DNA from 2 places in the Dyadobacter sp. BHUBP1 genome. Region 1 is predicted to be linked to the other one. Evidence: riboswitches for the same ligand, from Rfam matches in the RefSeq annotation. Region 1 holds a riboswitch; the other holds the start of a gene.

Region 1 (7,339 bases):
GCCCGCTTTTCGGGTTTTTCTTCGCCTGGTGGCTTATGGGCGAGCCAGTGACGCTATACACCGTTGTTGGTACGGTGCTGGTGGTTACTGGCTTGTATGCCGGGCAACGCACGAAATTTGCGGGAAATAAAAGGAGCTAGTGGAGACGCCCAGTCGGGGGCGCCTAGTCGGGGACGCCTAGTCGGGGACGCCTAGTCTACCAGAATTTCACCTTTGAGATACAACTTCGCCTGGCCGCCGATGTAAACGCGGTCGCCCTGCAATTCACATTTCAGAAAGCCGCCCCGGCGCGATAGCTGGCGCGCATTCAGTTGTGTTTTGGAAAGCTTGTCGGCCCAGTAGGGAATCAAAGTGGTATGCGCGGAGCCTGTTACCGGATCTTCGTCAATGCCCGACTGGGGAGCGAAGAAACGGGAGACAAAATCCACCTCGTCGCCAGCGGCAGTTACGATGACGCCGCGTGCCGGGATGGTCGACAGGATGATAATGTCAAAATCAAGATCTCTTACCACGGCTTCCGATTCGAGCACAACCAGGTAGTCAGTTTTGCCTTTGTAAACTTCCAGTAGCGTCGTGTTTTTCAGGCTTTCAACGAGTCCCGGAGGCGGTACGGCAATGTGGTATTGGTCCACAGGGAAATTCAATGTAAGCCAATCTTCCTTGCAATCGACGGTCAGTACGCCGCTTCGCGAATCAAAGCTGATGGATTGCCCTTCGTATTTCTGGACATTGAAAATGACGTATGCTGCGGCGAGTGTTGCGTGTCCGCAGAGATCCACTTCCACCGTCGGTGTAAACCAGCGGATATGGAAGCCATTTTCAGTCGGGACATAGAACGCGGTTTCGGCGAGGTTGTTTTCGGCGGCGATGGCGAGCATCGTTTCTTCCGGCAGCCATTGCTCCAGAGGAACTACTGCGGCAGGGTTTCCACCAAACAACTTGTCAGTAAAAGCATCGATTTGGTATATAGGAAGTTTCATGAAGTCAAATGGGCTTGATAACAGCAAGGTATTAAAAATATCCGCTACGGGAAGATTTTCTTACCAATTTTTAATATAATTTATTGGAAACGGATAAGAAATCAAAGCGTATTTCGTCGAAAATACGACTATCGCTTACGGTTTTTCATTCGGAGATAGACGGCGTTGGTCCAGCCAAACCCTTCTTGAATCTCATATTCACCTCCTCCGGCGATCAGGTTGGTGTCCGATACATTGTACTTTTCGAGCATCTTACCCGAATGCCTGAACTCCTTCTCGATCAGTCCCAGCCATTCGTCGCTGAGCTCGTTGGCGGTCCGGTGAAAATTGTAATTGCGCAATCCCTTGTAGACGATCCATTGCAGCGGGGCCCAGCCATTGGGGGCGTCCCATTGCTGCCCTGTTCGCACCATAGTGGTCAGCAATCCGCCCGATTTGAGGAAATTGAGCCTTATGTATGCACGCACATAATGGGAGTGCGGCTTAGGCGCGAGCTTAAAAAACAGGGGGAATGCGCCCGCAATGGTGATAGCTTTAGAGAAATCCCTTTTCCGGAAATCATAATCCATGTAGTAATTCCTGGATTCATCCCAGAAATAGGTCTGAATAGCGATGCTCCGCTGCCGTGCCTTTTCCTCGTAGAGCAAGTGCATTCGTCGGTTGTCACAAAGCAAATACGCTTCCGCGATGGTTTTTTCGAGGTGGTAAAGCAGGCAGTTCAGGTCGAGGGGCAGTATGTCCGTCGTGTGGATCGATGCAAAATCGGTTTCGTTGGCAAACCACCGGCTGCTGAAATCCCATCCCGATTCCGCGGCGGCCCGGATATGGCGGTAGAGCTCTTCGGGGGGCGTGCCGTACTTCTCGTTCGCTTCCCGGGCCAGCTCTGTGTCTTCGCTGTACGATTCCGGGCGCGGAGTGGCCTTGTCGTCCCAATAGCGGTTCAGTAGCACGCCGTCGGGGAGATAAACGAGGCGCCGGTGGGCTGTGAAAGGCTCGCAAGGCTCCAGGCAGCCATCCATCCAGTAGTCGTACTCCTTTTGCAACTGTGGCAGGTACTTTTTCAAGACCTTTTTGCCTTCCATTTCACTAAACAGTTTCACCATTAATGAAAAAAATGGGGGCTGGGAGCGGCTCAGATAATAGGTCCGATTGGCGGTGGGGATGAAACCCAGCGTGTCGATCAGATAGGCGAAGTTGTTGAGCATATTCCGGATCAACTCCACGCGACCCGATTCTTTGAGCCCCAGCATCGTAAAGTAGCTGTCCCAATAATATATTTCCCTGAAACGTCCCCCCGGCACCACGTAAGGGTGGGGCAGGGGGATGAGCGACCCGCCCCGTTCCTGGTTTTCGGGCTGGCGCGTAAGTATCGACCAGAGCTTACCAACATGTTCGGAAACTGAGTCATTCTTGTCCGAAACGAATCCCGACGCAATTTGAGCCGGCATTCTGAAATACCCCCGGACGAATGTTTCCATATCAAAGCCCGGGCGGTCTTTTTCCTGGTGGTACCGCTCTATGATCAGTACCGGGTCTTCCAGCGGGATTGCATCGGCGAAAGTTTTTGAATCGGAGAAAATGTGGCTGCATTGCACGTCACGGAATAGCGTTCCGTACAACTCTTCGGGAGAGATGTGTGCCTGGCCGTAAGTGAATGATGGAGCAACAAAACCGTACAAAACAAACTGATTTTAGGGGTTCTCCCCCGAATGGTGGACAATAACTTACTTGACTTCTGTGAATTTAAGTTTTGGTAATAACATCGCATTCTCAATGAGTTTAATTTGAATACCCAGAATACCGGCTTCGGCATTGGCATCGATCTTTTCCGCATCATCGGTCGGCTTGTGGTAATCGTCGTGGCCGCCGGTATGGAAGAACAACACCGGGACTTGCTTGGCGTAAAATGAACCGTGGTCCGAGCCGCCGCTTCCCGCATTATCCGTAAAAAACTTTGTATCGCTTTTCACATCCTTGAAAATCGCAGGCCATTCGGCGCTGGTGCCGTACCCGCCAATGCCGACGCCCCGGTTCGGGTCGTATCGACCGATCATATCCATGTTCGACATGAAGTTGATATCGGCCAACGGCAATGTCGGGTTGTTCACAAAGAAACGGGAGCCCACAAGCCCCAGTTCTTCTGCCCCGAATGCGATAAAAAGGAAGTTATAAGGTTCCTTTTTGTCATTCCCCGAAAAATACCGCGCCAGTTCGAGCAGTCCGGCCACCCCCGATGCGTTATCATCGGCTCCGTTGTGAATCTGTCCTTCTGGCTTTTCGGCCTTGGAGCTTCCCTGGAGGCCCAGGCCGAGGTGGTCGAAATGAGCACCTATGACGATGGTATAGGGGGCCCCGTTGTCGAGAAATCCAATCACATTTCTTGCCTCGCGGATGCTGTCGGGCACCACCACACGCCTGATTTTGGCTGTAAAAGGCTGGTAATAACCTTCGGTTCCTTTGGGTAAAAGGTGGTATTTTTTGAATTGCTTCGCCACATACTTCGCGGCTTTCTCATTCTCTTTACTTCCTGTGCCCCGGCCCTTCATTTTGTCGGAGGCCAGGTACGAAATGTGTTTGCGGATGTTTTCCGGTGAGGGTGAAACAGATTGTCCGAATGCCTGTGCAGCGCCGAAAACGAGCAGCAGACTGTGAAAAAAGATTCTCATTCTACTAAAAATGGTTGACCGGCAAAGATAAGCCGCAGCGGCACGAGCGGGCCTCGCGGAAGGACAGAATTTTTGTATTTGCTTGTATTTTCAGGCATCCGGGCTTAATATTGCACCATCAATCAATTGCTTCCCTTATGCGGCGGTTGATTTATAAAGAAGAGGCGAGAGAATGGGCTCTATGAACCTCTGGCAACCTACTACCGCGACGGAGAAAGGTGCTAATTCCCACCTAAGTTTATTAGGAGATATAAAATCAATTCGTGTGCTCTTACAGTTAGAAATTTCCGTAAGCCGATTGGCTTTAGTCTCGCAGCTACATCCGAAATGAATTATTTCGGCTGTCGATTTTACCATGTGTTGAATTTAACCACGTGCTGTGGCTCTTATGCAAGCGGACCAGAAGACATTTAAGTACCCTTATCCCTACGCCCTCGAAATGGGGGGTGAACTGCCAGGATTTGAACTCGCATACACTACTTACGGAGAACGAAACGCCAACGACACGAATATCGTCTGGATTTGCCACGCGCTCACCGGCAGCTCCAATGCCCACGACTGGTGGGACGGACTGGTAGGAGAGGGTAAATATTTCAATCCGGACCAGCATTTCATTGTTTGTGTGAACGTGATCGGGTCAGCTTACGGATCTACGGGGCCGCTGTCGATCAATCCGAGGACAAACCAGCCTTATTACCATAGTTTTCCCACGCTTACCGTCCGGGACGTGGTGGGAACGCTTGACCTTTTACGTCAGGAGCTGGCGATAAGCAAGATTAAGATCTGCATTGGGGGCTCGCTGGGCGGCCAGCAGGCACTGGAATGGGCCGTTGAAAAGCCGGATTTGTTTGAAGAACTGATCCTGATCGCTTCCAATGCATTGCATTCGCCGTGGGGTATCGCGTTCAACGAATCACAGCGGATGGCGATCCAGGCGGATCCGACCTATGCCGAAGATAGCCCGGAAGCCGGCGCTATGGGTATGCGTGCGGCCCGGTCAATCGCCTTGCTCTCTTACCGCAATTATGATACCTACAACTTTACGCAAGCCCGCGATAATCCGGATCAGATCGATGATTTCAGGGCGTCGTCATACCAGCAGTACCAGGGCGACAAGTTTGTGAAACGTTTTAATGCATTCTCGTACTGGGCGCTGTCCAAGATCATGGACTCGCATAATGTGGGCCGCAACCGCGGGGGGATTGTACATGCGCTCGGGCTCGTGAAGGCGAAGACGCTGGTACTGGGTATCAAATCCGATTTACTATTCCCGCTTTCGGAGCAGCAGTTCCTGGCCCGGCATATTCCCGACGCCGCATTTCAGGAGATCGATTCGCTTTATGGCCATGACGGCTTCCTGATCGAATACAAGCAGCTTACACAAGTGATCCGCGCATGGCAGGAAACCAACGGGCAGTTGCAAATGGCGCGCATTCGTTGAGGCATTCAGGATTTCAAGCATTATATATAAATACAAAAAGCGAAACTCCCGACCGGTTACCGATCGGGAGTTTCGCTTTTAAATGTATTTCAAAAATTACTTCGAAAGGCTTAGCAACAGCTCAGGCTCGTTGGTAGTGATGTAATCAGCATCTTTTTCGAGGAAGTACTTCAAATCTGCTTCGCTATTGACTGTCCACACGTTGGTAGTAAGTTTTTTCTGGCGCATGGCGGGAATGTAATCCTCATGTTTTTTCAAAACGCTGAAATGGTAGTCGATCCCGTCGAGGCCGGCAGCCTGGATTTCGTCAGGCGTTTTGTCGCCGTTCAGGTATTCCACGTGTGCTTTCGGGGCGAGTTGCTTCACCTTCAGGCACACATCCCAGTCGAATGCAATGTAGTCGGTGATTTTCTCCACCTTCATTTTCTTTACCAATTCCACGCATTTCGCAGCTAATGCCAATGAGCGTTCCTTGCTGATTTTGGAAGTTTTGATTTCCAGGATCAAACGCGTCTTTTTCTGCTTGCCACCCGCCTTCAGATAGGCCTCCAGAGTCGGCAGCGACTCGCCGTTAGCCAGTTTGATCTTCGAAAGCTCGGCTGAATTAGTCGTTTCGATATTGGTTCCCTGAATGGAATGGTCGTGCAGCACGTACAGAACCGAGTCAGCCGACATATGCACATCGAACTCGCTGCCATAGCAGCCCAGCTTAATCGCGTGTTCCAATGCGCCGATCGAGTTTTCAGTAGCACCGGTATTTTTCCAGGCACCGCGGTGTGCGATCACCTTGTTTTTCTTTTGAGACATACCATCCATCGACACCAGGCTCATCAGCCCGATTGCAAGCATTAAAAATCCTTTTTTCATTGTATTCAATTTAAACTTCTTTAAAAAGACACTTTTCGCGCATTTTACCCCCATTCGGTCAAACAGCGGCGAAATTACGGCAACTTGGGCGGGTGTCTGTTAGGTCAATATTAAGTTATCCTAAAAACCCTGGTGCGGTGTAACCGTTAGAACCACCATTTTAGACGTAGGCGTATTGCTCTTTTCCGCGACGCTCGTGATGGGTACCAGTACGTTCGTTTCGGGGAAGTATGTGGCTGTGCACTGCTCGGGAATCGGGTATTCCACGACCACAAATTTATGAGCTACGCGCGCTACGCCGCCATGATCGTTGTGCAAATCCACCAGATCGCCGTTTTTCAGGTTGCGGTCCCGCATATCCTTTGCATTCATCAGGATCACACGCCGCTCGTTATAAATGCCCCGGTAGCGGTCGTTCAGGCCGTACACGGTGGTATTGAACTGGTCGTGGCTGCGAATGGTCATCATCATGAGCTCGCCTTCTTTCAAATGCTGTTTTTCTGGCGCCGCAATGTGGAAATGCGCTTTGCGGCTAGGGGTGTCGAAGTCACCGGCGCGGTTGCAGTTGGGCAAATAGAAGCCGCCGGGTTGCCGTACCCGTTCGTTATAATCCGCAAAACCCGGAATGGTACGCTCAATGTCGGTGCGGATGAGGTCGTAGTCTTCTATATATTTATCCCAGCTTACTTTGCTGCGCTCGCCCAGTGTGGCTTTCGCAAGCCTGCACACGATTTCCGGCTCACTCAGGAGATGTTCCGAAACAGGTTGAAGCACGCCCCGCGACGATTGGATCACGCCCATCGAATTTTCGCACGATACAAAGCGGTTCTCTCCGTTACGCATATCCTTGTCGCTCCGGCCGAGACAAGGTAGTATCAATGCTTCCTGACCGTGAACGAGGTGGCTACGGTTCAGTTTGGTAGATACGTGGACAGTCAGTTTGCATTTCTGCAAGGCTTCTGCGGTGAAACGCGTGTCGGGCGTGGCAGAGAGGAAATTGCCGCCCATCGCAAAAAACACTTTCGCTTCGCCGGCATGCATGGCCTTAATGCATTCCACCACATCATAACCGTGTTTCCGAGGCGGAGCGAAATGGAAGTTGTGCTCGATCGCATCCAGCAGCTTGGCGCCAGGGCGCTCGAAAATGCCCATCGTACGGTCACCCTGTACATTACTATGCCCGCGCACTGGGCATGTCCCTGCGCCGGGTTTACCGATGCTGCCTTTCAGCAACAATAAATTCACGACTTCCTTAATAGTCGCCACTGCATTCTTATGCTGCGTCAGCCCCATTGCCCAGCAGGCGATGATCTTGCTTTTTCCTGCGAGCACGCGCGCAACCTCCTGCACCTGTGTATAAGGTACGCCCGCCTGCGCGGCGAGTT
Region 2 (7,339 bases), 670 kb from region 1:
TTTCGCCCCGTATCACGATCCGCGATGAGCCCATCCCGCCCTGGCTGTTGGTAATGTTCACACCAGCAATTTTACCCGATAATGCATTCACCAGGTTGCCTTCGCGCGCCTCTGCAACGTCCTTCGTTTGCAACTCCTGCACCGCATATCCGAGCGACTTCTTCTCTTTCGCAATGCCGAGCGCCGTCACCACCACTTCCTGCAAGATTGTCTCATCGCTTTCAAGCCGAACGTCGAGCTTGCCGTCCCGTGGAACGGGTAATTCAATGGATTTTAAACCGATAAACGAAAATTTCAATATCGAACCGGCGTCGGCCTCGATGGCGTAGCTGCCGTCGCCGTTGGTGGAGGTGCCTTTGGAAGTACCTTTGATAAGAACGGTTACGCCGGGCAGCGTTTCGCCGCTGGTGGAAGTGACCTTACCGGTCACCGGGATCGTTTGCGCCTTTGCCGGTTGCAGCCAGGCGACACTGAACAGGAGGAAAATCAGTACTAAATTTCTTCTCATGATGTGGATTGGAAGTTAGGGACAGCTTAAATGTTTGGGATTCAGTTTATACTCTATTTATTTTATAGATTTAATATACAAAAGTAATACAGCGGCATTATTTCCAATACTCAGGCTCCTATTTTTCGGTTAAATTAGCTACTACGCCCAGCTGGCGATCTTTTTCCAACCCGCTTGTGTCGAAACCACCGGGTCGGATTCGTAGATCCGCGTAATGGCGTCCACTACGAGATCCAGCTCTTCGAATGTGTTGAACTTGCTGAACGAGAACCTTACATTCTCCTTGTCGGCCTCGCACGCCAGCGCCTGTATCACATGCGACGCGCCGCCGCCCTGGCACGCGCTACCGCCCGAAACCTGAATGCCGACCTGGTCCAGCTTGGCCACCAGGCTCCCCGTGCTTAAACAGGGAAACGAAACGCTCAGCACATTGGCGACGCTATTTTCCGTCGATTTGCTCTCGCCGTTATAACAAATTCCTTCTATTCCGCTGATCGCCAGCTTCGATACCAGGTATTGTTTCAGCTTGGAAACCTTATTCCGGTTCGCTTCCAGGTTGCGATAAGCTACATCCAGCGCTTTCGCCAGCCCCACGATGCCCACGACATTCTCCGTCCCGCCGCGCTGGCCACGCTCCTGCCCTCCACCGTAAATCAGCGGCTTCAAGTGGTGCTTTTGATTAATGTAAACAAAACCCGCTCCCTTCGGACCGTGAAACTTGTGTGCCGAGCCCACAAGGAAATCGATATCGGCCTCTTGCAAATCGAAATGTGCCTTACCCATCGTTTGGGTCGTATCAGTAAAAAACACCGCATTGTACCGCCGTGCCAACACGCCGATCGCGTGGATGTCGGTCAGATTCCCGATCTCATTGTTCCCATGCATGAGCGCGATGAGTGTGCGCGGGTTCGCCCGCAGTAGGTTTTCGAGGTGGTAGAGATCTACATTACCGCGTTCGTCGAGCTTCACGAAGCTTGTTTCAATGTCGCCCTCTTTCTCGTGGCGCTTCAATGTCTGCAACACCGCCTTATGCTCGATGCGGCTGGTGATAACGTGGCTAAGGTCATAGGCCTGAATTGCCCCCGACAATGCAAGGTTGATTCCCTCCGTCGCCCCGGCCGTAAAGTATATCTCCTCCGGCGCAGCGCCCAGTAAATGCGCTACCGTACGCCGTGCCCGATCAACGGCCTCTTTTACCCTTCTGCCCGCGCCGTGCGCCGACGAGGGATTCGCATAATGGTTGGTCAAAAACGGCAGGATTGCCTCAATCACTTCAGGGTCCAGCGCGGTAGTAGCCGCATTATCCAGATAAATTTCCATGTGTTTCTGGTTTGTCGTTGATCAAAGTTTGTTAGCGGCAAGGCACAGGTTTTTCAAGGCCTAACCAGCCTGATTTACTGCACGGTACCAGTTTATTACTGTGGTTGGATTTTCAGATTTATCAATAGAATTAGGTTGGGGCACCTTGACGTGTCACAGGTTGCCAGAAGATCACAGAGCCTAACCTCTCCCTTCGTTCTTAATAAATCTATAAATTCGATAGACAAAGATTGATAAAAGATTTTAAGAATGCAAAAAAACGAGGGCGTTTTTTACCATCGAAATTTGAACGAGGGCGTTTTTTTGATATTTTTACCCTCGTTCTAAAAACGCAGGTAATTTTCACCGTCGTTCTTTTTATGAAATACAGCCCGTTAATACCTTATAATAATCTACCTGATTTGCCTCCAAAGGGCAAAATAGAAAATATAACCGTTCTCAAAAAGGTGATTTCGGCCAGTAGGGCACTCTCGGAACTAAAAGGTGCCATTACGAATCTCCCTAATCCGCTGCTGTTTATCGACACGATCAACTTACAGGAAGCGCAGGCCAGTTCCGCCATTGAGAATATCATCACTACGCAGGATGCTCTTTTTCAGGCATCCATTGTCGAAAAGAATATCGATGACGCTCCCACGAAGGAAGTAATCCACTATAAAGATGCATTATGGTATGGGTTAGAGGAAATAAGGAAAAAGCCAGTCCTGACGACCAACCTTTTTATCGCGATCATGCAGATCATTAAGGAAAATCAATCAGGCATCAGAAACATTCCGGGGACTCAACTAAAAAACCCGGCGACAGGACAAGTTATTTACACGCCGCCTGACAGCGAAGAAATTATCCGGAAAAAGCTGGCTGCACTTGAAAACTTTATCAATATCGACGACGATCTGGATCCGCTGATCAAACTTGCACTGATACACTATCAGTTCGAAGCCATTCACCCGTTTTTTGATGGTAACGGCCGTACAGGACGGATTATACTGCTTCTTTATCTGAAACAATGCGGCCTGCTCGATTTACCCGCGCTCTATCTGAGTAGCTATATTCTGAAAAACAAGAATGCATACTACCTCAATCTTCGCCATGTGACAGAACAAGGCAAATGGGAAAACTGGATCCTGTACATGTTGGATATGATCGAAGTTACTTCGCGTGAGAGCCAAATCCGGATCGAGCGTATTGCAGCTTTGATGAAAGAAATGGGCGAAGAAATCCAAAGGACGCTTCCGAAAATTTATTCCAAAGATCTGCTGGAAGTCATTTTCAAGCTGCCTTACACTAAAAGAAGTTCATTGGAACACGCCGGACTGGGAAATATCAAAACGGTTGGCAACTATCTGAAAACCCTTGAAGAGAACAATTTCCTTCAAAGCGTGACGGTGGGAAAGGAAAAGCTCTATCTGAACTTCCGGCTTATGAATGTGTTGAAAAGTTAACCCAGGTTCCTCAATACAGCCGGTTGCACACCCATCAAGTGACTTTGCACATCTGATTGACTTTCGAACCGTAACAGGGGTTAGTTTGCCAAAATCATTCATCTGCAAACTAAAATCAATCAAACCTTGGCAAATGCTGCAACATTGAAATCACTAGCGCTCGAACGGCTGCGCGACGCGGAATGCCTCATTGCAAACGGTCATGCTGGCGCGGCGTATTACATCGGTGGGTATGCGATTGAATTAGCCCTCAAAGCCGTGGTTTGCAAAAGACTGAACATCGAAATATTTGAAAAAGAGGTGGTGCCGCGGCATATTGCCAAGTCATTTATGATTCATGACCTCCTCGACCTTTTAATTCTATCTGGCCTGACGAACGATTTGGAAAACGCCTGTATAGATGACTATGTCTTTCAGGTAAGCTGGACCCGGATAGCGATATGGTCGGAACAACGCAGATATGAAGCAGGCTGTTCGGCTACAAAAGCCGAAATATTTGTTATTTCTCTAAAAATTGTCATGCAATGGTTGCAACAGCATTGGTAGAAACACTGCAAAAAGTGTTTCGGGAAGCAAAAAAAGATGGTCTGATCATAGATGCAATCGGCCTGGCACCCGCCTTTCACGGAATGGTAAAAGACAGCTACGTGCTCGGCGTCAGTGCGCCATCACTCTCGGAAGTACATGAGTATGAAAGTATGGAGATCATCCTAAAATTACTGTGGCAACGTGTAACACCAGAACAACGAAGGATGATTAACCGGGTCAGAGTATTTAATAATAAAGAAGACCTCGATGACCATAAATACAACGACTTTGCAGATTACCCATACGAAGGTTACGCCGGCATTCAACGAAAATTGCCCCTATTATATCCAGTCGATTAAATGCCCTCCAAACGAGGCGTTTTTTGACGTTTTTCACCCTCGTCCGAGTACCGAGGTAACTTTTCCCTTTGTCATTTCACCTCCTTCTTCAACTCTTTATACCGCTTCCGTAGCTTTTCCAGCGTGGATTTTTCCGAAGAACGCTTCGCCAGGTTCACCGTCTCGTGCGGATCTTTAACAGTATCATAGAGCTCCTCATACCCGTGCTCGGTGTAAAGCATATATTTCCAATCACCGCTCACAACGCCCTCCACTTTTGGCAAACGCGGGCTTCCCAGATAGGTGTGTTCATAGAAGAAGTCCTTGCGGGCAGTTCGCTTCTTTTGCTCGACTGCGAGAAGATCGTAACCCTGGACTGCAGATGGCACAAGTATTCCCGCGAAAGAAAGAATGGTAGGCGCAATGTCGATATTCAATGCGAGCTGGGATGATGACTTGCCTTGGAGACTCTTGGGCAGTGCTCCGCCGGAAATAATCAGCGGAACGCGGATGGATTCTTCAAAACCAAACCATTTCCCTTCCAAACCATGCTCGCCGAGTGAAAAACCGTTGTCACCCATAAAAATAATGAGCGTATTCTGATCGATTTTCAGGTTTTTAAGCTGCGCCACCATATTACCCACCACTTCGTCGACGCCGGTAATGAGGCGGTAATAGTCGCGGGTGGTTTGCTGGCGAAGCTCCGGGGTTGAAAGGAGCGGCTTCCACCTGTCACGGCCGATATTCTGATCGGTGCGGAAGAATGCGGGAAGGCTCTCCCAGTATCGCGGGGCAGCAGTCACCGGGTCGGGGATTTTCACATTTTCGTATAAAGGCTTAAAACGCTCCTGAACAGGGTATTTTGGTGGATTACCATCGAGTTCGTGCGGTGCTTTGAAGCTTACCGAGAGGCAAAAAGGTGCCTCGTTACCTGCAAAACGGTCGAGAAATTGCGCAATATCCTTACCCACACTGTCGGTGTGGTGAATGGTGTGACCGCTCTCATTGGCTAACTCATATTGAGGCTGGCCTTCCTTTTTGGCTGCCCAGTAGTCAAACAGCGTATCGGGCTGGTTCTTCACCCCGATGCCGAATTTCCCTATGAATCCGATCTTGTACCCCGCCTTTTTCAGCAATGCGGGGTAGGTTTGAGCAAGGGCTTCCGGTTTGAAATCAGTACCAAAATCATTGATCCCGTGTCTGGACATATATTGCCCGCTTAGCAAGCTTGCCCGACTCACCATGCATATCGCCGTGGTGACATGCGCATTCCGGAACAGAATGCCCCGTTTCGTCAGCGCATCAAGGCGCGGGGTTTGGATGATCCTGTTACCCATTGCGCCGAGCGCATCCCAGCGATGGTCGTCGGTGAGGAGGAAGATGATATTCGGTCTTCTTACCTGCTGCGCGAGCGCGGCACCGGTACACACCAGCGCCAGCATGATAATGATCAATGTCTTTTGCATATTACAAACCACTCGCGCGGAGACTATCCTTGCCGTCATACCGGTAATGCCATTGCCGCATATGTTCGTCGGCGGTCAGGAACTGATCCTTTGCATCAGCCAGTTTCGCCCTAAGTGTTCTTTCAAGTTTTGCCTGCACATCAGCGTACGCCGGTGAGCCGATGAGGTTTTTCAGTTGAAAAGGATCCTTTGCATTATCATACAAAAGCCACGGACCTTTCAAATCTCTTACATAGGTGTATCTTTTCGTGCGGATACCCCGATACTCCCTACCGCCATTCAGGAAATTGTTTTCATGGAACGGCACAGGTACCTGGATCAACGCAGCTTCATTACCTGTCGGTTTTTGCCTGCCAGTCAGAATAGCGGCATAGTTGTTCCCCTCTACGGTTTCCGGAATTTTCATATTACTGATTCCCAACAAAGTAGGCAATATATCAACATTAGAAAAAGGCAATGCGAGCTCCCGCTTCGCAACTCCTAACCCCGCCGGATAATGCACCAGCAACGGCACCAATACCGATTCGTCCCAGGGTTTCTGCTTCCTGACTTTGCCTTGCGAGTAAAGCATATCACCGTGGTCAGAAGTAAAAAGCAGGATCGTATTCTCTTCAATACCTTCTCTTTTCAATGCATTTAAAAGATCGCCTGCCGATTTATCCAGTGCCGTGCAATGGGCATAGTAGCCAGCCAGGTCCTTCCGGGCTTTGGCTTGCAGCGAATCGGGCACGTTCGGGCGGAGTTTCAGCCTTGCGGGATCGTACATTTTACGGTACGCCTCGGGTGCGGTCTGGTAAGGATCGTGCGGCGGTCCCCAGGATAATACCAGCAGGAACGGGTTGTTCTTATTTTTGTCAATGAAGCTGATCGCACTGTCGGTCTGGGGAAATACATCATAGCCCGGCCATTCGTGGCGCACATCGTTTTCGTCGAAATAGAAGGAGCTATTGTAATCGTGCGTCACTTCGCGGGCTTTCCAGTAATCGAACCCCTGACGACGGTCGCGCGGAACGGCGCGGTTACGGGCGGCGAACTGCTTTTCATAGTTGGCTTGTCCGTTGATGTGCCATTTCCCAATGTACCCGGTCGCATAACCTGCCTCCTTGTAAATTTCTGCCAATGTGAGCGCCTCGTTCCGCAGGGGACGGTCGTTGTAAAAAACCCCGTGCGTGAGCGGGTACTGGCCCGTGAGCAGGCTCGCCCGTGCCGGGCTGCACACCGGCATGACCGACACGGCGGTTGTAAAAATCACGCTCCGCTGCGCCAGCTTGTCCAGATTTGGCGTTTTCACATCCACATTACCTGCATACCCGAGCGACTGCGCATTCCATTGATCGGCGAGCACGATCACGATATTAGGCTTGCGCGACGTCTGCGGCCTGTTGGCTTTCCACGCAAAACCGGTTGCCACCGCCAGCACAATGCCGACGACCGACAACCGGATCACATACTGATGTTTTGAACTCATCTTCCTGCTTCCTGCGCTCGTTCCGGGTAACCTTTTTTCAGCAAAACAGCCAGTTCATTCACCGTAATCACGAAATTCTTATCCTTCACCAGATTTGTAAATTCTCCCGGATCTTTCTGGTGGTCATATAATTCCGCCCCTGCTTTCCCGCCGTCCCATTCGGTGTAACGGAACCGCTCTGTGCGTACGCTGCGGCCGAAAATCTGACCTCGCCGCACCTGGGTGTAAGCCGGCTTGTTCCAGGGAGCAGCCGGATTTTTCAGCAATGG

What was found. A riboswitch is a leader RNA that binds a small molecule or an ion and turns the genes downstream of it on or off. The one in region 1 is predicted to bind S-adenosylmethionine.
Region 2: it holds a riboswitch for S-adenosylmethionine, as region 1 does, so the genes downstream of both, ACQ4MZ_RS05870 (cysteine desulfurase family protein) here and ACQ4MZ_RS03255 (homoserine O-acetyltransferase family protein) in region 1, are expected to answer to the same signal.

Annotation. Positions count from the first base shown of each region.
Region 1 covers NZ_JBOBIH010000001.1:764,647-771,985, forward strand. The annotation lists gene ACQ4MZ_RS03235 (DMT family transporter) at 1-140, shown strand, start outside; gene ACQ4MZ_RS03240 (PhzF family phenazine biosynthesis protein) at 192-980, opposite strand; gene treA (alpha,alpha-trehalase TreA) at 1,109-2,659, opposite strand; gene ACQ4MZ_RS03250 (M20/M25/M40 family metallo-hydrolase) at 2,705-3,646, opposite strand; SAM riboswitch class I at 3,795-3,903, shown strand; gene ACQ4MZ_RS03255 (homoserine O-acetyltransferase family protein) at 4,035-5,087, shown strand; gene ACQ4MZ_RS03260 (glycerophosphodiester phosphodiesterase) at 5,184-5,954, opposite strand; gene ACQ4MZ_RS03265 (FdhF/YdeP family oxidoreductase) at 6,075-7,339, opposite strand, start outside.
Region 2 covers NZ_JBOBIH010000001.1:1,433,025-1,440,363, reverse strand. The annotation lists gene ACQ4MZ_RS05875 (SusC/RagA family TonB-linked outer membrane protein) at 1-508, opposite strand, end outside; gene ACQ4MZ_RS05870 (cysteine desulfurase family protein) at 650-1,828, opposite strand; SAM riboswitch class I at 1,944-2,037, opposite strand; gene ACQ4MZ_RS05865 (Fic family protein) at 2,188-3,270, shown strand; gene ACQ4MZ_RS05860 (hypothetical protein) at 3,397-3,816, shown strand; gene ACQ4MZ_RS05855 (hypothetical protein) at 3,795-4,157, shown strand; gene ACQ4MZ_RS05850 (sulfatase family protein) at 4,229-5,602, opposite strand; gene ACQ4MZ_RS05845 (sulfatase family protein) at 5,604-7,070, opposite strand; gene ACQ4MZ_RS05840 (sulfatase) at 7,067-7,339, opposite strand, start outside.